Regions from separate parts of the Cupriavidus malaysiensis genome, predicted to be linked through region 2. Evidence: predicted binding sites of a transcription regulator. Region 2 holds the regulator's gene; the other holds the start of a gene.
What was found. Region 2 encodes FNR, which switches genes on or off when oxygen is low (the NO sensors DNR and NnrR bind a similar motif). Its sites were predicted from a motif close to TTGATNNNNATCAA; they were not measured.
Positions count from the first base shown of each region.

Region 1: adhP (alcohol dehydrogenase AdhP) is a predicted target of FNR. The motif match lies at 7,089-7,102, and genes of this name have one in related genera.

Region 1 is NZ_CP017755.1:2,656,491-2,666,811, reverse strand. It holds gene BKK80_RS36820 (arsenite efflux pump ArsB) at 187-384, shown strand; gene BKK80_RS31220 (arsenic transporter) at 407-1,663, opposite strand; gene BKK80_RS31215 (penicillin-binding protein 1A) at 1,754-3,820, opposite strand; gene BKK80_RS31210 (alpha/beta hydrolase) at 3,906-4,844, opposite strand; gene BKK80_RS31205 (hypothetical protein) at 5,358-5,600, shown strand; gene BKK80_RS37790 (hypothetical protein) at 5,635-5,757, opposite strand; gene adhP (alcohol dehydrogenase AdhP) at 5,962-6,984, opposite strand; gene BKK80_RS31195 (YnfA family protein) at 7,169-7,486, opposite strand; gene BKK80_RS31190 (5'-nucleotidase) at 7,483-8,514, opposite strand; gene BKK80_RS31185 (hypothetical protein) at 8,773-9,411, shown strand; gene BKK80_RS31180 (hypothetical protein) at 9,408-9,929, shown strand; gene BKK80_RS31175 (EAL domain-containing protein) at 9,982-10,321, opposite strand, start outside.
Region 2 is NZ_CP017754.1:3,206,887-3,217,207, forward strand. It holds gene rluB (23S rRNA pseudouridine(2605) synthase RluB) at 125-2,023, opposite strand; gene scpB (SMC-Scp complex subunit ScpB) at 2,028-2,933, opposite strand; gene BKK80_RS14495 (sulfite exporter TauE/SafE family protein) at 3,546-4,304, opposite strand; gene fnr (fumarate/nitrate reduction transcriptional regulator Fnr) at 4,385-5,110, shown strand; gene BKK80_RS14505 (hypothetical protein) at 5,186-5,431, opposite strand; gene BKK80_RS14510 (hypothetical protein) at 5,428-5,646, opposite strand; gene ccoG (cytochrome c oxidase accessory protein CcoG) at 5,769-7,238, opposite strand; gene ccoP (cytochrome-c oxidase, cbb3-type subunit III) at 7,291-8,205, opposite strand; gene BKK80_RS14525 (cbb3-type cytochrome oxidase subunit 3) at 8,202-8,399, opposite strand; gene ccoO (cytochrome-c oxidase, cbb3-type subunit II) at 8,404-9,072, opposite strand; gene ccoN (cytochrome-c oxidase, cbb3-type subunit I) at 9,091-10,321, opposite strand, start outside.

The DNA of each region.
Region 1 (10,321 bases), on a different replicon from region 2:
AAGCCTAGAGGAAAGCACGTCTTGGCACAGGCTCTTGTGAATTCTTTGTGACAGTACTCAAGCCGCCACAAAAGGGCACCGTTATGCAGACATAATGCTCAACCGGGGCGTTCCTGGCCCCGACGACGCCTATCTCGCCAACGACAAGCTTGCGCCCCGAGGCGGCGAACCTGTGAGGACGGGCAAGTGAATCCATTGATCGCGTTTCCCTGCAGCAGCCTTCTTCTCCTGCCCGTTGCAACCGTGCCGCCGCCGCAGGCGATGGTCGAGCACGGTGTGCTGGAGCGACCCGACGCGACCCAGGGCGCCGGCGGCGCGCGCCTGCTGCGCGTGACGATCGGATCGGCCTCCCCCTCGGCGCCGGGGCCGGCGCGGCCGCGCTAGCTGCCGCCAGCCGCCCGCAGGTTCAAGCCAGCACGGCCAGCGCCGCCAGCAGCGCGGGCGGCGTCACCAGCATGCCGACGCGCAGGAACTGCAGCGTGCCCACGGCATGGCCTTCGCGCCGCAGTGCGGTGAGCCACAGCAGCGTGGCCAGCGAGCCCGTCACCGACAGGTTGGGGCCCAGGTCGATGCCGACCAGCACGGCGCTGGTGACGGTCTGCGAGGCGTGTCCCGCCGCCAGCGCCGATGACGCGACCAGGCCGGCAGGCAGGTTGTTGGCCAGGTTGCAGGCCAGCGCCACCACCGTGCCGATGCCCCACAGGCTGGCCACCCCGTCGGCTTCGGCAACGGCCGACACGGCACGCCCGAGCGCATCGATGGCGCCGGTCTGCTGCAGTCCGGCCACCAGCACGAACAAGCCCGCCACCAGGGGCAGCACGCTCCAGGAAATCCCGCGCAGCGAGGGCACCAGCAGCGCCGGGCGCGAGGCGCACACCAGCAGCAGCGTGGCCGCACCGGCGGCGAAGGTGGGCCAGCCCAGCGGCAGGCCGAAGCGCGAAGCCGCCAGCAGCGCCACGCCGGTCAGCACGATGCCCAGCGCGGTCAGCCAGGCCTGGCGCGACAGCGGCGGCACCGGCACCGCGGCGGCGATCGGCTCGCGCAGGGCCTCGCGCTGCGTCCAGTACAGCACCGCCAGCGTCGCTGCGATGGCGGCGGCGGACGGCAGCGCGAAGCGCGCCAGCCAGCCGGCCAGCGGCGGCAGGCGCTCGCCGAACACGACCAGGTTGGCCGGATTGGAAATGGGCAGCACGAAGCTGGCCGCGTTGGCGATGAAGGCGCAGGCGTAGAGGTGGGGCAGCGGCCGGCGCAGGCGCGCGGCGCGCGCCGCCGCCAGCACGGCGGGCGTCAGCACGACGGCGGTGGCGTCGTTCGACATGAAGGCGGTGACCAGGGCGCCGAAGCCATAGACCAGCAGGAACAGGCGGCGCGCCGAGCCGCGCGCCTGGCACACGGCGCGTGCCGCGACGTGGTCGAACAGGCCGGTCTTGCGCGCCAGTTCGGCGATCAGCATCATGCCGGCCAGGAACAGGTAGACATCCCAGCCGCTGGCCACGGCGGCGGCCGCGGCCGGCAGCGCCAGCAGGCCGGTGAGGCACAGCACGGCGGCACCGGCCGTGGCCCAGAACGCCTCGGGCAGGCGGAACGGGCGCAGCAGCACCCCCACGGTGGCCAGCGCGGCCACGCCCCAGATCATCGCGATGCTTGAAGAGGAATCGGCCATGTCGTGCCCGCGCCGCGCGGCGCGCTTCTTGTTCTCGTTCGTGAGGCGGCGGCTGCGTGCCGCCGACCGGTGTCCGCTTTCTGCCTGGGACTAGAGCGGGGCGCTGTTGCCGCCGCGCGGGCCGCCGCCGGTGGGCACGGCCGCCGGCATCATCTGCTGCCCGGCCGTGCCGGCGGACTGGGCCTCGGCGTCGGCCGCCGCCGCGCCGGCGGCGTCGCCGGATGCGTCGGGCTGCGGCGGCGGCAGGCCGATGGCGGCGACGCCATGGCTGCCGTCGGCATTCTCGGCATAGATCCAGTCGCCGCCGTTGCGCACCACGTCGGACGGTGCCGGCGGCGCGGATTCCGGCAGGCCGGCCAGGCGGCCCTCCATGTAGGCGGCCCAGATCGGCAGCGCCGTGGTGGCGCCGAACTCGTGGTTGCCCAGGCTGCGGTTATCGTCGAACCCCATCCATGCCACCGTGGCGATGTCGGCCGCATAGCCGGCGAACCAGCCGTCCATGGCGTCGTTGGTGGTGCCGGTCTTGCCGGCCACGTCGCCGCGCCGCAGGTAGCGGCGCACCGCGTTGCCGGTGCCGCTGTCGACCACGCTGTGCAGCAGGCTGTCCATCACGAAGGCGTTGCGCGCCGGGATGACCCGCTGCGGCGCCGGCTGGTCCTGGTCGGCGGCGAACAGGACCTTGCCGTCGCCGTCGGTGATGCGCGCGATCAGGTAAGGTTCGACACGGAAACCGGTATTGGCGAACACCGCATAGGCGGCGGCCAGCCGCAGCGGCGTGGTCTCGCCGGTGCCGAGCGCGAGCGGCAGGTAGCGCGGCAGGCGCGTGGGCGAAAAGCCGAACTTGCCGGCGTAGTCGACCGCGTAGGGGATGCCGATGGTCTGCAGCGTGCGGATCGCCGGCAGGTTGCGTGATTCCGCCAGCGCCTGGCGCACCGTGATGGGGCCGAGGAAGCGGCCGTCGTCATTGCCCGGCTGCCAGCCGGATGCGGTATCCAGCGGCGCGTCGTTGATCAGCGTGGCCGGCGACACGCCGCGTTCCAGCGCCGCCGAATAGATGAAGGGCTTGAAGGTCGAGCCCGGCTGGCGCTGGGCCTGGGTGGCGTGGTTGAAGCGGCTGACGGTGAAGTCCGAGCCGCCCACCATGGCTTCGATGGCACCGGTGCGCGCATCGAGCGACACCAGCGCCGCCTGCGGCGCGGGACCCTTGCCGCCATGGCGGCGGGCATAGCCCTGCAGCCCGGCCTGCACCGCATCGTAGGCCAGCGTCTGGCGCACCGACGACACCGTTGTGTACACATTGATGCCGCGCGTATAGGCCGCGTCGCCGAAGCGCTCATAGGCCAGCTGGCGTGCCAGTTCCGCCACGTACTCGGCATGGGAGCCGAAGCGGCCGCCGGCGCCATCGGTCACGGCGACCCGCTCGGCCTTGGCCTGGTTGAACTCGTCGGGTGAAATCATGCCCAGCGCCAGCATGCGGCCCAGCACATACTCCTGGCGGCGTTTCGCGCGCGGGTAGTTGACCACCGGGTTCATGGTCGAGGGCGCCTTGGGCAGGCCGGCCAGCATGGCCGTCTCGGCCAGCGACAGCGAGGCCAGCGGCTTGCCGTAGTAGGCCTGCGCCGCGCTGCCGAAGCCGTAGGCATGCTCGCCCAGGTAGACCTGGTTCATGTACAGCTCGAGGATGCGGTCCTTGGGCAGCGTGCGATCGATCTTCCAGGCCAGCAGGATCTCGTACCACTTGCGCGACAGCGTCTTTGCGCGCGACAGGTAGAAGTTGCGCGCCACCTGCATGGTGATGGTGGAAGCGCCCTGGGCATAGCCCTCGCTGATGTCGGCCAGCGCCGCCCGCGCCAGCCCGGAGAAGTCGACGCCGGCATGCTCGTAGAACTGGTCGTCCTCGGCGGCCAGCAGGGCCTGGGTCATGCGCTTGGGCATGCGCTCGAAGGGGATGAATTCGCGGTGTTCGTTGCCGAATTCGCCGATCTGCACGTTGTCGCTGGTGAAGACGCGCAGCGGCAGGTCGGGGTGGTAGTCGCGCAGGGATTCCACCGAGGGAAGCTGCTCCAGGCTGAGCACGGTGGCGAATCCGCCCAGCAGGGCACCGGCTGCGGCCAGCGCCAGGAAGGCGCCGGCGGCTTTTGCTGCAATTCTGTTCATGCGCGCATTCTACAGTGCCGGCCGACGGGCGGCCGTATGGTGTCGGCGGCACTTTTCCCGGCCCTGGTTCCGCTGCCGGCCCGCATCATGCGGCGTCGGCACCGAACACGGAGGCATCTTGCCGGGCCGCCTCGCCGGGCGGCTGGACCTCCCGCAATGGCGCGGCGGGCGCCTGGGACGCCTGGCACCCCATGTCGGACTGCAGGGCGAATTCGCTCAGGGCCAGCCAGGTCTCCGGTTGTTCGATGATGGTGTAGTGGTCGGTGCCGGCCATGGTCTGGCGCGCCACCTGGCCGGGCCACGCCGCCATGAGCCGCTCGGAGCACGCATGCGGCACCACGTTGTCGTGTTCCGCCAGCAGCACCTTGGTGCGCTGCATGACCTTTTCGCAATGCGAGATGGAGTCGAAGTGGTGGCGCATCAGCTGGCGCATCGGCACCAGCGGGAAGCGCTTGCTGGCCAGTTCGAGCAGGGAATCGTAGGGGGTGATCAGCTGCAGGCTCTCGAAATCCTGCAGGTCGGCGAGCTGGATCGCCACGCCGGTACCCAGGCTGCGCCCGACCACATGGACCCGCGTGCCCGGGAGGGCGCGCCGCAGGTGCAGCAGGAACTGGCTGGCGTCGGCCACCGCCGCTGCCTCGCCCGGGCGCCCGTCGGAATGGCCGAGGCCGCGGTAGTCGAAGCTGGCGAAGCCGATGTGGCGTGGCAGCCATTTCAGGTGCTGCATGGTCTGCAGCACGTCTTCGCCCCGTCCGGGCAGGTAGAACAGCAGGTCGCGCACGCCGCCGGCGCCGGCATCCTGGTAGACGTAGCCGCTCAGCATGCCGCCGGGCACCTCGTGCGCGTACAGCGAGATGCCATCCGGCAGCACCTCCTGGGCCGGGCGCCGGCGCGCATCGAACAGCAGGCGGCCCTGGTTCACGGTCAGGTAGGTCCAATAGCAGGCGAAGCCGCCGGCAGCGAGCAGCGTCGCCTTGAGGGCGGTGCGCGCGAGCACGGGCAAGGGGCGGAGAGGGGCCGTCATGGCGGATGGTGATGCTGGCAGGTGGGAGCGGGGGCAGGGGCAGTGGACTAGTGTAGGCGCTGCGTGCGCGCTCGTGCCGCCCTTGCGGCAGCGGCTCCCTGTTGGAGCTTAGGTCAGGTCGGGCGGCAGCGCGGGTTGGACCGTGCGTCCGGCCACAGGTTCATGCCGTGCCGTTGCGCTGCAGCTGTCGCTACGGCTACCGCTACAGCAGGGGTTCCAACGGCAGCAGCGAGAGCCGCCAGACCAGCAGGCGCTGCCACGCCGTGGTGCCCGGCCCGCTTGTCGTCGTGCGCCTCGTCCTGCGGCAGGGCGGACGAGACGCTGCGCCCGTTCCGCGGCGGCGGGCGTGCTGCCCATCAAGGGGATCGGTAGAATGTGGGGCAACGGCGCCGGAGGGCGCCCGGTGCGGACAGGGGGCGCTTCCAGGCCTCCGGGCTCCGCCAGGGAAAGCGCATGCGCGCCGGCACGCCGCCGCAGCAAGGCGGCGAGCGGCCGCGCAAGGGAGTGATCGGGATGGAAGAGCAGAACGCAGCCCAGGCACGGGCAGAAGAAGCACAGGCGATGGAGCGCGTGGTCAGCGCGACGCGCCAGGTGCAGGTGGCATTCAACGCGCTGCAGTCGCAGTTCCCGCCGGACGGCAGCGGCAAGCCGTCCAAGCTGGCCCTGCAGACCTTCGACGCGGCCCTGCAGGCACTGGAGGACGCGCAGCAGGCGTTCGACGAGATCCTGAACGACCTGCTCGACGGCAACCGCTGAGCCGGCGTCCGGCGCCGCGTTTGCGGCCGGCGCTTCAGCCCAGCAGATAGCGCGCCAGGTTGGCGGCGGCCAGCGTCGCCACCAGCGTCACGGTCGCGAACAGCAGCGTGCGGTTGTTGCGCGCGTGGCGGGTATCGGGATCCTGGATGTCTGACATGGCGGCTTCTCCACAAGCATGGCTCGGCAGCGCACCGGCCGCCGGGCAGTTCCGTCCGGCGCCGGGTGCATGGTGGAATTCTGTGGCAGGGCCAGGGCGGGCCGCGGTAAACGATTGTGACGGCGGCGGCGTCAGCGCGGCCGTCCGCCGCCCCCCGCCCCCCGCCCCCCGCCCCCCGCCCCCCGCCCCCCGCCCTGAACGGGCCTACATCTTCATCACCACCCGTCCTTCGATCTGCCCGGCGCGCATGCGCTGGAAGATGTCGTTGATCTGCTCCAGCGGCGCCGTGGACACGGTGGCCTTGACGGCGCCGTGCGCGGCGAAATCCAGTGCTTCCTGCAGGTCGCTGCGCGTGCCCACGATGGAGCCGCGGATGGTGATGCCCTTGAGCACCACATCGAAGATCGGCGTGGCAAAGTCGCCCGGCGGCAGGCCGTTGAGCGCGATGGTGCCGCCGCGCCGGACCATGCCGATGGCCTGCGAGAAGGCCTGCGGCGACACCGCGGTCACCAGCGCGCCGTGCGCGCCGCCGATGGCCGTCTGCAGGAAGGCTGCGGGATCCGCGTGGCGCGCATTGACCGTGACCTCGGCGCCCAGTTTCTCGGCCAGCCGGAGCTTGTCGTCGTCGATGTCGACGGCCGCCACGCGCAGGCCCATGGCGCGAGCATACTGCACCGCCACGTGGCCGAGGCCGCCGATGCCGGAGATGGCCACCCACTGGCCCGGGCGCGTGTCGGTGACCTTGAGTCCCTTGTAGACCGTCACGCCCGCGCACAGGATGGGGGCGATCTCGACGAAGTCCACGCTGTCGGGCAGCAGGCCCACGTAGTCAGGGTCGGCCACCACGTATTCGCCGTAGCCGCCGTTGACCGAATAACCGGTATTGAGCTGCTTCTCGCACAGCGTCTCCCAGCCTTGCAGGCAGTGCTCGCAGTAGCCGCAGGCGCTGTACAGCCATGGCACGCCGACGCGGTCGCCTTCCTTGACGCGTGTGACGCCGGCGCCTACCGCGGAGACGTAGCCGACGCCTTCGTGGCCCGGTATGAACGGTAGCGTGGGCTTGACCGGCCAGTCGCCTTCGGCGGCGTGCAGGTCGGTGTGGCAGACGCCGGACGCTTCGATCTTCACCTGGACCTGGCCGCGCGCCGGCTCCGGTACGGGCACCTCGTCAATCTCGAGCGGCGCACCGAACTTGCGCACCACGGCGGCTTTCATTGTCGCTGGCATGTCGACTCCTCGTAGCATGAACGGGAACAGGCCGGGGCGCGGCGGCGCGGGCCGCCGGCGCCACCGGGGACCTGCCGATGATGTCATGCCACGTGCGGGTGGACTTGCGCTGGATCAAAGAGGCGGGACAGGCGGCTGGAATGCCGGCCCCCGGGGGTGGCCGGGGGCCGGGCGCGGTGCCGGCTCAGCGCGGCTGGAAGGCGATGATGGCCATGCCGCCGACCGCCACCGCCGCGCCGGCCAGGTCCCAGGGGCTCGGCCGCACCCCGTCCACCAGCCACAGCCAGAGGATGGCGGTGGCGATATAGATGCCGCCGTAGGCCGCGTAGACCCGGCCCGAGGCGGCCGGGTGCAGCGTCAGCAGCCAGGCGAAGGCGGCCAGCGCCAGCGCGCCGGGCAGCAGCAGCCAGGCGCTGGCGCCCTGGCGCAGCCACAGCCAGGGCAGGTAGCAGCCCACGATCTCGGCGCAGGCGGTCAGCAGGTAGAGCAGGACCGTCTTCATGCGGCCGGCTCTGCGCCGTCGGTGCACCGGGAGGCATCGCCCGCCGCTGCCGCTGTCGTTTCCGTTGCCGCATCGCCGTGGACGTTGTCCGGCGCCGCCGCGCGCCGCGCGCGCTTGCGCGGCGGCAGCAGCTCGCCCCCCTTGTAGGGCACGCGCCCGGCCGGCACCACCGCGGCGGCGGCGCTCACGTGGCCGTCCTGGTCGTCGAAGAACATGTGTGCGCCGAAGGCGGCCAGCACGCGGTCCTTGGGCAGCCCGCCGAGGAAGTAAGCTTCGTCGATGCTGACGTTCCAGGCGCGCAGCGTGTGTACCACGCGCGTGTGCGCCGGGCTGTTGCGCGCCGTGACGATGGCGATGCGCACCGGGCCGTGCCCGGGCGGGAACTGCTGCTGGATCTCGGCCAGGCGCAGCAGCAGCTTGGCGAAGGGGCCCTCGGCCATGGCCTTGTGGCGGTGGCGCTGTTCGTGCCGCACGAAGGCGTCCAGTCCCTTCTCCTTGTAGATGCGCTCGGACTCGGGCGAGAACAGCACGGCATCGCCGTCGAAGGCGATGCGGATCTGCTCGTCGCGCGCACGGAAGCCGTCGGGCGCGGCGTAGAGCTGCGCCGCGGCGACGCCGCCGTCGATGGCGGCCTGCACGTCCTCGGCATCGCGCGAGAGGAACAGATCGACCTTGAAGGCCTGCAGGTAGGGCGCGATCGGGGCGCCGCCGGTGAAGGCCGCGCGCGTGATATCCAGCTTGTGCGCGGCGATGGCGTTGAAGGCGCGCAGGCCGGTGTCCGGCGAATTGCGCGAGATCACCACCACTTCCACCAGGCGGCGGCCGGGGATCAGGGCGTTGAGCTGCAGCAGCGCCCGCACCAGCGGGAAGGCGGTGCCGGGCGAGAGCGCCTCGTCTTCGTGCCGGCGCTGGAACTCGGCGTAGGCCGCCACGCCCTCGCTCTGGTAGATGGCATTGGCCTGTTCGAGGTCGAACAGGGCGCGCGAGGAGATGCCGATGACGAGCTTGTCGGTGAGATCGTAGGCCATGGGGACGCAGTATAGGGGCAAGCCAGGGGCCGGCGCGGCATCGGCATGGGGCGCCGCAATCCTTTCCCGCCGCCGGGCCGGCGTCCGGGCGTATTGCATTTTCTTACATTAAGGCGCTTTCGTCACTTGGTGGCCTCGCGTATGCTGGCGCCGATTCCAGCCGTGCACGCCTTGCGCCGGCGCTGTCCGGCCTCGCGCGAGTGCGCGGGGCAGCGGCGGGAGGCAGCGGCGCGGCCATTGCCGATCCTACCGTCCCGCATGCACAGCCTCCGCCGCCTTCCCCGTTCCCTCTGCCTGCTCCGCCTCGTTTCCCCTGTCGCCATCCTGCGCGGCGCGGCCGCGCGCAGCGCGCTGCCGTTGCTGCTGGCCGCCGCCGCCCTGGCCGGCACGGGTTGCAGCTCGCTGCTCAACGAGGGCACGGCGGCCGGGGCCGGCGTGGCCGGTGCCGCGATCGCGGGCGCGGTAACCGACAATGCCGCGGTGGCGACCGGCATCGGCCTCGGCGTGCAGGCCGGCGCCAAGGCGGCGCTGCAGTACAGCCAGCGCCAGGTGCACGCCGCCGCGCAAGACCGCATCGCGCAGGCCGCCGGAGCGCTGGCGGTGGGCGCGGTGGCCTCCTGGGCCACCGACCACGCGGCGCCGCTGGAGACGGAAGAGCGCGGCCGCGTGACGGTCAGCCGCCTGATCGGCGACAAGCAACTGAGCTGCAAGGAAATCGTGTTCTCGGTCGATCCGCCGGCGCCCGCCGGTGCCGCATCGTTGCCGGCGTCGTCGCCCGCGGCGGCGGCGCCGGGGGGCGGCAGCGCCTTCTATGTCGCCGCCATCTGCCGCGACGGCGACCAGTGGAAATGGGCCTCGGCGGAGCCGGCCACGGCGCGCTGGGGCAACCTGCAATGAATGCGGTGCCGGGGGCGCAGGCGCCGCGCCGCGTCCTGCTGCGCATCCTGGCGGCCGGCGCGCTGCTGTCATCGCTGGGCGGCTGTTCCTCGTTCGGCGATATCTCCGGTGCGGTGGCCGGTGTCGCCACCGGTGCGCTGACCGCCAATCCGGCGCTGGGCGCGGGGGTGGCGATCGGCGTCAGTGCGGCGGCCGACGCCGCCGGCAAGGCCTTCTTCCGCCATTGGCACGAAGCCGAGCAGGACAGCATCGCCGCCGTCATCGGCACCCTCGAGCCCGATCGCCTGGAGCGCTGGGAGATCCGCCACCCCTTGCCCTATGGCAACGCGCATGGCTGGCTGCGCGTCACCCGTGTCATCGACACGCCGCTGGCGCGTTGCAAGGAAGCCCTGTTTTCGGTCGACGACGACGCCGCGCGGCGGCGCGCCTGGTTCCTCACCACGGCCTGCGAGCAGGGCGGGCGCTGGAAGTGGGCTGCCGCCGAGCCGGCGGTGCCGCGCTGGGGCAACCTGCAGTAGCGGGGCACGAGTCCACTAGTCCACTGCTGGTCTATTTCCATGATTCAGCGGTCTAGGCCGCGCACAGGGTCGAGACCAGGCGTTCGCGCGCGGCGGCGTAGGCCGGGCTGCGCGGCCCGTGCGACCAGGCCGCATGGAGCAGGTCATGCATGCGTTGATGCAGGTGCCGGCTCCTGGCGCGCGGGGGCGCCGGTGCCAGCAGCAGTTCGGCCATGCCCGCCAGGGAAGCGTGCCGGGGGCCGGCCCCGGCCGCGCCCGGCGGCGGTGCGTCCGCGCCGCCGTCGGCGGTGCGCTCCGGCGCTTCGCGCAGCAGCAGGTGGAGGGTCTCCTCCCACACCAGCAGCCGGGCCAGCCTGGCCAGCGTGCTGCCCGGTGCCGGCGGACTTGCCGGA
Region 2 (10,321 bases):
TCATTCGCTCACCCATCTGAGGATGACACTTTTGAATAGACTTGGATTATACGCAGATTATGTGCAAAAGGCAAAAGGCCGACCGGGCAGCCACGCCACCCGGCTTTGCGCCTTTCACCGCACCTCAGCGGTTTCCGCCGCGCTGGCCGCCACCACCACCGCCGCCACCGCCGCTACGACCACGCGGGCGCCGGTTAGCGCCACCGGATTTGGCCGCCTTCGGCATCACGTTGCCGTTCACATCGCCGCCACGTCGCTGCTGTTGCTGGCGACCGGCACCACCGCCGCCGCCGCCGGCGCCAGCCTTGCCGCGCCCACCACCCTTGTTGCCGCCCTTGTTGCCACCCACCGGCATGGCTGCACCGGGAAGGCTCACGCCGCTGGCAAGCTTGGAATGCGAAGTCAGCAGGGTGGGACCGTGACTGATGTACCCCATCGACGTCTGCATCGGGTCCGGCTGGCCACGGCCGGCACCATTGCCCCGGCCGCCTGCGGCACGCTCGAAACGCGGCAGGCCGTCCATGCCGGTCGGCATCGGCATACCTGCCAGCGCCGCTTCCTCGCGCTGCTTGCGGCCGCCGACCTTGGTCACACCCTTGCTCGATTGCTCGCCCTTGCCGGGCAGCTTGAGCCCGATGCCGCTCATCAGCGCGCGTACCTCTTCGGCCTCCAGCTCGTGCCAGCGACCGCGCTTGAGTCCGCGCGGCAGCAGGAACTGTCCGTAGCGCGTGCGGATCAGGCGCGACACCGTCAGCCCCACCGCCTCGAACATGCGGCGCACCTCGCGGTTGCGCCCCTCGGTCAGGGCCACGTGGTACCAGCGGTTGATGCCCTCGCCGCCGCCATCAGCGATGCGCAGGAAGCTCGCCTCACCGTCGTCGAGCTGGATGCCGTGCAGCAGCCGCTGGCGATCGGACTCGGCCAGCTCACCCAGCGTGCGCACCGCGTACTCGCGCTCGACGCCGTAGCGCGGATGCATGAAGCGGTTGGCGATGTCCCCGGAGGTGGTGAAGATCAGCAGGCCTTCCGTGTTGAAGTCCAGGCGGCCGACCGCGACCCACTTGCCGGTCTTCATGCGCGGCAGGTTGTCGAACACGGTCGGGCGGCCTTCCGGATCCGACTGACTGACGATCTCGCCGGACGGCTTGTGGTAGAGCAGCACGCGCGGCGGCTTGCTCGAAATCTTGCGGGCAATCAGCTTGCCATTGACGCGGACCTGGTCGGTCGGCAGGATGCGCTGGCCGATATGGGCCGGCAGGCCATTGACCGACACGCGCCCCTGCAGGATCAGTTCTTCCATCTCGCGGCGCGAACCCAGCCCGCCATCGGCCAGCACTTTGTGCAGCTTGGGCGCATCATCGTCGGCCGACAGTTCGCGCACCGGCTTCGCCTTGGTGCGCGGCACCACGGTCTCTTCCTGGTCGAACTGGTCCGAGATCACGAAGCGGAACAGATCGTCGGGGCTGCCAGTACCCTTGGGCGCGCCCTGACGCGGCTGCGTGGCCTTGCCCTTGGCCTGCGGGCGGCCGCCGACCTTGGCCGACTCGCCGGCCGGCTTTGCCGCCCGCCCCTGCTGGCCTTGTCCCGGCCTGCGCTTGCGCGCACCACCTTCGCGGCCACCCGGCGCGGCCGGCACCGGCTGCCCGTCTTGGCCCGGCGCAGCCTGTGCCGCTTCGGCACGGATGGCCTCGGCTTCCGCGTCGACCGCTGCAGCCTTGCGCTTGCCGCGGCTGCGCCCTGCCGACTTGCCGCCTTGAGCCGACGCCGCCGGCGCAGGCTCGCCAGGCGCGGCATCGCCGCCGCCTTCGGGCGCCGCGCCACGGCCGGCCTCTCGATCCTGCGCCGCCTGGCGGCGGCTCGCCACCAGATTGCGCAAGCCGCGCCGCAGGCCCTTGCGGCGTGCGCCGCCCTCGGGAGATGCGCCGGACTCGGCCGCACTGCCGGCATCGCTGCCCGGCGCATCCGCGTGGCGGACGTCTTGCTCTACAGAATCGGACAAAGTATTCACAATCGGATGTTGCATGGGTTCAGTTAGGCAGGCGCTCGTCGCGCGCATCGCGCTCGCCGTCTGCCGGCGTGAGAGCATCGGCCGGCTGGGCGGATGCGGTCTCGGTATCGGGTACGCCGTCGGCCGGCGTCCGCGCGGACGCCTCGGCGGCATGGCTGGCTGGCTCAGGTATCTGCCGCTCAGCCTGGGGAACGGCGTCAAACCCGGCGGGAACCTGCCCAGGTGCGGCTTCGATGATCGCCTCGGTAAGCGTCGCCGGCGCCAGGCCGCCGGCGACACGGCCGGCCTCGGCGACCGTCATGCCATCCAGGGCCAATTGCCCCTCCGCCTCCTGCCCGGCGGGCACGCCGGCCTGGCCAAGCGACTCGAAGTCAATGGCCTGCTGGTCCAGCAAGGCCGCCTGGATCTGCGCTTGCGCATCCTCCAGCTGGGGCAACTCGTCCAGGGTACGCAAGCCGAGATCATCGAGGAAAGCCTTGGTGGTCGCGTACAGCGCGGGCCGCCCTGGCACATCGCGATGGCCGATCACTTCGATCCATTCGCGGTCCTCGAGCCGCTTGATCACCTCCGTGCTGACGGTCACCCCGCGGATCTCTTCGATGTCGCCGCGGGTTACCGGCTGCCGGTACGCGATGATCGCCAGCGTCTCCATCACCGCGCGCGAGTATTTCGGCGGCTTCTCCGGATTCAGGCGATCGAGGTATTCGCGCATGCCGGGCCGGCTCTGGAAACGCCAGCCACTGGCCAGCGCCACCAGTTCCACGCCCCGATCACGCCAATCCAGACGTAACTCGTCCAGCAGCACGCGGATGGTGTCGGCAGCCACCTCATCGGCGAACAACCGTCGCAGTTCCGCCACGCGCAAGGGCTCCTGCGCGCAGATCAACGCAGTCTCGAGGACGATTTTCGCCTCTTGGGTATTCATATACGGATGTGTGCAGCCTGTCTTTGCACCTGCCCCCGGCGGACCGCCGGAGGATTCGGGGATTTCGGATCCAGCGAGGCCGAAGCGCCATCGCCATCTCATTGCGCGGCCGGCCGGCATGCCGTCCGCATGAAAGCCGCGCGCCCATCTTATTCTGCTTCGGGTTGCCGGGTCAGTCCGGCGGAGAATTGCCCTGCTGCCGGCCTCAGCGCCGGCCGAAAGGCCTCTTGCGTTGCACCGCCCTTCTGGAGCGGCGGATCGGCGCGAACGGGTCCAACCCCTTCCGCCGCAAGAACGATGCAGTCATCCGCACGGTGTTGCGCACCTCCCGTCGCGCAACGCCCAGCCGGTCTTTTGAACCGGAGATCTTGTCAACCGGCATGGCTTGCTGCGAGGTGGCTACGTCCGTCAGCAACATTCTGCCCGGACTGGCCTCAGGACGGCCGTTCGAGTTGCCCGGCCATGCGCGCGGCAGCGCCAGCGCGATAGATACTGCAATGCTGCCGATTGTAGGGCATTCCGGCCCGGCGCTGCAACCGCCCATCACCAGCGCGGCGCCTTCGGCACACCCGACAAAGTGCCTCACGCATCACCAAAACAGAAGAGCCCCCTTCAGAACACCACACAGAAGCCGTGTGCGGCGAGCGTGTGCGGCAACATCGCCGCCCGCACAAGCCCGGCCGCACCAAACCCCATCACTGCCACGCCGGCACCGACGCGCACCCAGGGCCGGCGCGACCAGCCGCGCAACGCGCCGGACAGGCCGGACAGCATCAGCAGGTTGGGCAAGGTCCCGAGACCGAATACCCCCATCAGCAAGGCCCCCGACAACGCGTTGCCGGCAAGCAACGATAGGGTGAGCGCACCGTAAACCATGCCGCACGGCACCAGCCCCCACGCCAGACCGATGCCGAAACGCCTGAGCAAGCGCGGGCGGACCTGAATCGGGGCGGACGGGGCACCGGCGCGCCGCCCGCGGAGGCGGCCTGCCAGGGCTCCGGCCCCACGCGCCACCAAGCGCTCCAGCGCGGCGAACTGCGGCGCGCGCCCGGCCAGCAGCCACAGGCCGGTGCCCAGCAGGACCATGCTGCCAGCGGCAAACAGGCCGCGCTGCAGCGGCAGGTATTGGGCTCGCCAGGCACCGGCGCCGACCGCGCCCAGCGCGGCACCGAGCAGCATGTAAGTCACCACCCGCCCCGCATGCATGGATAACTGTTCACGCAACCAGTCCCGCGGCCTGCGCTGCACGACGACCGGCGCTTCCGCCTGCGGCCTCTCGACCGCCAGTGCAATGCCGCCGCACATGGCTGCGCAGTGCACGCCACCCAGCAAGGCCAGCAGAAAAACACTGAAAAAGACCGCCGCAGTCAACTTTCGCTCCCCTTCGGATGCCTTCACACAGTAAAATGCAGAAATTGCGCCCTCGCAGCTCAACGACAATAGGCCCCGGCTTGCTCAATTCCATCCCCGTCACCGCGATGTCGCCCCGTTGCTCGTCCTGCTCGCTCGGACACCTGTGCGTGCCGGTCGGCATGAACCGCAACGACATCGAAAAGATCGACTCGCTGGTGAAGGAACGCGTGCGAGTCCACAAGGGCGAGACGCTCTACCGGCTCGGCGAACCCCTGAGCGCAGTCTACGCGGTGCGCTTCGGCACCCTGAAGACACACGTGACGATGGAAGACGGGCGCTCGCAGATCACCGGCTTCCACCTGCCGGGCGAAGTCGTCGGACTCGACGGCCTCGGCGAGATGCAGCACGCGTCGGATGCTACCGCACTGGAAGACACCGAGGTCTGCGTGATGCGCTTCAACGACCTGCAGACCCTGTCGACCACCGTGCCGTCGCTGCAACAGCAGTTCCTGCGCATGATGAGCAAGGAGATCACGCAGGACCAGGTCATGCTGCTGACGCTCGGCTCCATGCGCGCCGAGGAGCGCCTGGCCGCCTTCCTGGTCAACCTGTCCGAGCGCCTGTCGGAGCGCGGCTACTCGTCGACCGAGTTCGTGCTGCGCATGAGCCGGGAGGAAATCGGCAGTTATCTCGGCCTCAAGCTGGAAACCGTCAGCCGCCTGTTCTCGCGCTTCGCCGAGGCCGGGCTGATCCAGATCCGCCAGCGCCACGTCAAGCTGGTCGACGTACCCGGCATCAAGCAGATCTACGGCAAGAGCTGCTGACCAAGCCGAGGGCGCAGGCATCCGGCGCCTTCGACAGGCCCCGTTCTGCCCAGCCCTTCGGCCTGCGCGCATCCCCTACTCCAGTTCGTCGGTATCGCCGAGGCGCACCGGCATCGTATAAAAGGTCAGGGCGCTCGACAGCGAGCACAGCAGCCAGGCCAGCAGGAAGCCGATGGTGTAGACCGCCTCGCGCGAGGCCTCGACCGGCCGCCCGAACAGCCTGAGATCGCTTGGATCCACCAGCGAGAACACCGCGGCGGTTGCCACACCGGCGACCAGGAAGGCCGGCCACAGGACCCACATCAGCCAGCGCAGTCTCATGGCCGCTCCGTGGCTGTCGCGCCGGACACTGCCCGCGCCGCGCCCTGCCGCTCGACCACCAGCCCGTGCCGGCTGACGCCCTCCTCGATCGGCTTGTCGGGATGCGTCATCGCCAGCCAGATGGTCACGCCGCAGGCGGCCATCGCCGCCAGCGGCCCGCTCATCAGCAGCCAGGGCCAGGGTTCCTTCCACCACGGCCGCACGGCCTGCTGCATCGTGCCGGCGTCCGTCAATGATTGTCGGGCGGGTCCTTGCATGGCTTCGCTCCTTGCTGTTACGCACGGCGGCATCGTGGCCGCCCCGCTTGTCTGCCCTGCGGCAATCCCCTCCGCACGCCCTACAGGTCGCGCGGCACGATGAAACTGGTCGATTGGTTCACCTCGACGACATGCCCCTCCTCCTGGCCGCCCTGCACCGTCACGCGGATCTTGTGCGTGCCCTGCCGCGCCTGCTCGAGCGGCACGCGCACGCGGATGGCCAGCAGGCGGTTCGAGGTCGGTGCGAGTTCGCCGGTCGCCCCGTCGGACTCCACGCGCAGCTTGCCGAGTTCCGCACTGTCGGCGCGGATGGTGAACTGCATCGGCGCCTCGCTAGTATTGATCAGCTGCAGGCGGTAGACGTTCTCCACCCAGCGCCCCTCGACTTCGCGCCCGAGGCTGCCGCGATCGCGGATGATATCCACCTTCAGCGGCGTGCGCAGTGACAGCGAGATGGCGAAGCCCGCCAGCAGTGCCAGCCAGATCGCCGAATAGATCATCACGCGCGGACGCAGCAGGCGCTTGCGCGTCGCCTGGGCCGACCAGCCCTTGCGCATCGCGTTCTCCGACGTGTAGCGGATCAGCCCGCGCGGGTAGTCCATCTTGTCCATCACCTGGTTGCAGGCATCGATGCAGGCGCCGCAGCCGATGCACTCGTACTGCAAGCCGTCGCGGATGTCGATGCCGGTCGGGCAGACCTGCACGCAGATGCTGCAATTGACGCAGTCGCCAAGCCCAGCGGCGCGGTGGTCGGCCTTGCGCGAGCGGCTGCCGCGCGGGTCGCCGCGGCCGCTGTCGTAGGTAACGACAAAGGTGTCGCGGTCCACCATCACGCTCTGGAAGCGCGCGTAGGGACACATGTACTTGCACACCTGCTCACGCATGAAGCCCGCGTTGCCCCACGTGGCGAAGGCGTAGAACAGCATCCAGAAGGCCTGCCAGGGCCCGAGCGCGAACGCAGCCACCTGCCCGCCCAGCTCGCGGATCGGCGCGAAATAGCCGATAAAGGTGAAACCGGTCCACAGCGCCACCACGATCCACAGCAGATGCTTGGTCGCCTTGATGCGCAGCTTGCGCAGCGACCACGGATCGCCGTCGAGGCGGATGCGGGCGAAACGATCGCCTTCGACATGCCGCTCGATCCACATGAAGATCTCGGTATAGACCGTCTGCGGACAGGCATAGCCGCAGAACAGCCGGCCGGCGATGGCGGTGAACAGGAACAGGGCCAGCGCCGAGATCACCAGCAGCACGCTCAGGTAGATCACGTCCTGCGGCCACAGCACCAGCCCGAAGATATAGAACTTGCGCGCGCCCAGGTCGAACAGCACCGCCTGGCGCCCGTTCCACTGCAGCCACGGCGTACCGTAGTAGATCAGCTGCGTCAGCAGCACGAGCCAGACGCGCCAGTTCGAGAAGGCACCGCTGACCGAGCGCGGGTAGATCTTGCGGCGGACTTCATACAACGCCTCGTCGACCGACTCGGTCGCAGGCGCTGCGGTTGCCGGCCCGCCCTTGCGGGCCAGCGGTTCCGTCTCCGGTGCATTCATTGGCTGGCTCCGGCGGCGCACGCGCCCTGCGGCGCGGCGCGATGCACTTTCCTCATCGTGACGCCTCCGGCGCGTTCGACAGCCCCCAGACGTAGGCGGTCAGCATGCGGATACGCTCCGGCGTCAGGATCTCTTCATGCGCAGGCATATGGTTGTTGCGTCCCTTCAGGATCCCCTCGACGATGGTGGACTCCGAGCTGCCGTACAACCATGTGTTGTCGCTCAGGTTCGGTGCGCCCAGCGCCTGGTTGCCCTTGCCGTTGGCGCCATGACAGGCCGCGCAGGTGGACTTGAACGCGCCCTCGCCACGTGCGGCACGGATCGGATCGTAGGCCAGGCCCGACAGGGAACGCACATACTGCGCCACGTCGCCGGCGAGCTTGGCATCGATGACCGCCGAGAACGGGGGCATCACGCCATTGCGACCCTTGGTGATGGTCTGCTGGATGGTCTCCGGCTCGCCGCCGTACAGCCAGTCGTGATCGCTCAGGTTGGGGAAGCCGCGGCTGCCGCGCGCGTCCGAGCCGTGGCATTGCGCGCAATAGTTCAGGAACAGCCGCTGCCCGATCTCTCGCGCCTCCGGATCGGCCGCCACCTGCTTGATATCCATCTTCATGTACTTCGCGTAGACCGAGTTCTGCAGTTTCTCCGCCGCCTGCCGGTGCGCTGCGAGTTCGCCTTGTGTGGAGAACTTCAGCAGGCCGGCGTAGGAACCGAGCCCCGGATACAGCACCAGGTAGCCCAGGCCGAAGATGCAGGCCAGCAGGAACATCCACATCCACCAGCGCGGCAGCGGGTTGTTGAGCTCGCGCAGGTCGCCGTCCCAGACATGGCCGGTGTCCTCGACCGCGCCCTGTGCCTTGGCGACCTTGCGTTGCGAGAACAGCAGCCAGACGCACCACACGATGCCCGCCAGGGCGATCGCCGCGATGTAGTAGCTCCAGAAATCCGAGATGAAGTCGCTCATGAACTGATCTTCCTGCTAGATGTGGTATCCACATGGCTGCCCGCGCCCGCCACCGACGTCTCGTCAGGCAGTGCGAACGGCAGCATGGCCGACTCTTCGTTGGCGCGCCGGCGGCCGGCGGACCAGGCCCACCAGCAGATGCCGAGGAAGAAGAGCATCGACAGCACGGTCGAGAATGCGCTCAGCATGGCCATGGCCTCACTCCTTGGCCGGCTGCCCGCCGGCAACCGCGGTGTCGACCCGCACATTGCGCTTGTTGATGCCCAGGCCCTGCAGATAGGCCACCAGCGCGTCTTCCTCCGTCTTGCCTTCCAGCTCGGCCGGCGCCTTGGCGATCTCGTCGTCCGTGTAAGGCACGCCCAGGCGGCGCAGCGCATGCATGCGCGCCTGCACGTCATGCGTTGGCAGCACGGTCCTCTCCAGCCACGGGTAGGCTGGCATCACCGATTCCGGCACCACGTCACGCGGGTTGCGCAGGTGGATGCGCTGCCAGTCGTCCGAATAACGGCCGCCCACGCGCGCCAGATCCGGGCCGGTACGCTTGGAACCCCACAGGAAGGGATGGTCGTAGACCGACTCGCCCGCGGTGGAGTAATGGCCGTAGCGCTCGGTCTCGGCCTGCAGCGTGCGGATCTGCTGCGAGTGGCAGCCGACACAGCCCTCCCGGATATAGATGTCGCGGCCCATCAGGCGCAGCGCCGAGTATGGCTTGATGCCGGGATCGGGCTCGGTGGTCGAGTGCTGGAAGAACAGCGGCACGATCTGCACCAGGCCGGCAATGCTGACGACCACGATGGTGCAGATGATCAGCCAGCCGACATTCTTCTCCAGCGTCTCGTGCGAAAAGAAGCTTCGATTCTCAGACATGGTCCTTTCCTGGGCGTATCAGTGGGCGGTGGCCGGCAGGCTCGCCGGGATCGGTGCATCGACCGCGGGCCGCCCGACGATCGTCTTGGCCACGTTGTAGGCCATCAGCAGCATCCCCGAGAGGAAGCAGATACCGCCCGCCAGGCGGATCAGGTAGAACGGGTACTTGGCCTTGACCGCCTCGACGAAGGCGTAGGTCAGCGTGCCGTCCGGCTGCGTGGCACGCCACATCAGGCCTTCCATCACGCCGGCGATCCACATCGAGGCGATGTACAGCACCACGCCGATGGTGGCGATCCAGAAGTGCAGCTCGATCAGGCGCACGCTATACATCTGCTTCTCGCCGAACAGGCGCGGGATCAGGTAGTAAAGCGAGCCGATCGAGATCATCGCCACCCAGCCCAGCGCACCCGAGTGCACGTGGCCGATGGTCCAATCCGTGTAGTGCGACAGCGCGTTGACGGTCTTGATCGACATCATCGAGCCCTCGAAGGTCGCCATGCCGTAGAAGGACAGCGCCACCACCAGGAACTTGAGGATGGGATCGGTGCGCAGTTTGTGCCAGGCGCCCGACAAGGTCATGATGCCGTTGATCATGCCGCCCCAGGACGGCGCCAGCAGGATCAGCGAGAAGACCATGCCCAGCGACTGCGCCCAGTCGGGCAGCGCGGTGTACTGCAGGTGGTGCGGGCCGGCCCACATATAGGTGAAGTTCAGCGCCCAGAAGTGGACGATGGACAGGCGGTACGAATAGATCGGACGCTCGGCCTGCTTGGGAATGAAGTAGTACATCATGCCCAGGAAGCTGGTGGTCAGGAAGAAGCCCACCGCGTTATGGCCGTACCACCACTGCACCATGGCGTCCTGCACGCCGGCATAGGCCGAGTAGGACTTCCACATCGACACCGGCATCTCGAGGTTGTTGACGATGTGCAGCAGCGCGATGGTCAGGATGTAGGCGCCGAAGAACCAGTTGGCCACGTAGATATGCTTGGTCTTGCGCTTGATGATGGTGCCGAAGAACACCACCGCGTAAGCCACCCACACCAGCGTGATCAGGATATCGATCGGCCATTCCAGCTCGGCGTACTCCTTCGAGCTGGTGATGCCCATCGGCAGCGTGATGGCCGCCGCCACGATCACCAGTTGCCAGCCCCAGAAGGTGAAGGCCGCCAGCGGACCGCAGAACAGGCGGGCCTGGCAGGTGCGCTGGACCACGTAGTACGAGGTCGCGAACAGCGCGCTGCCG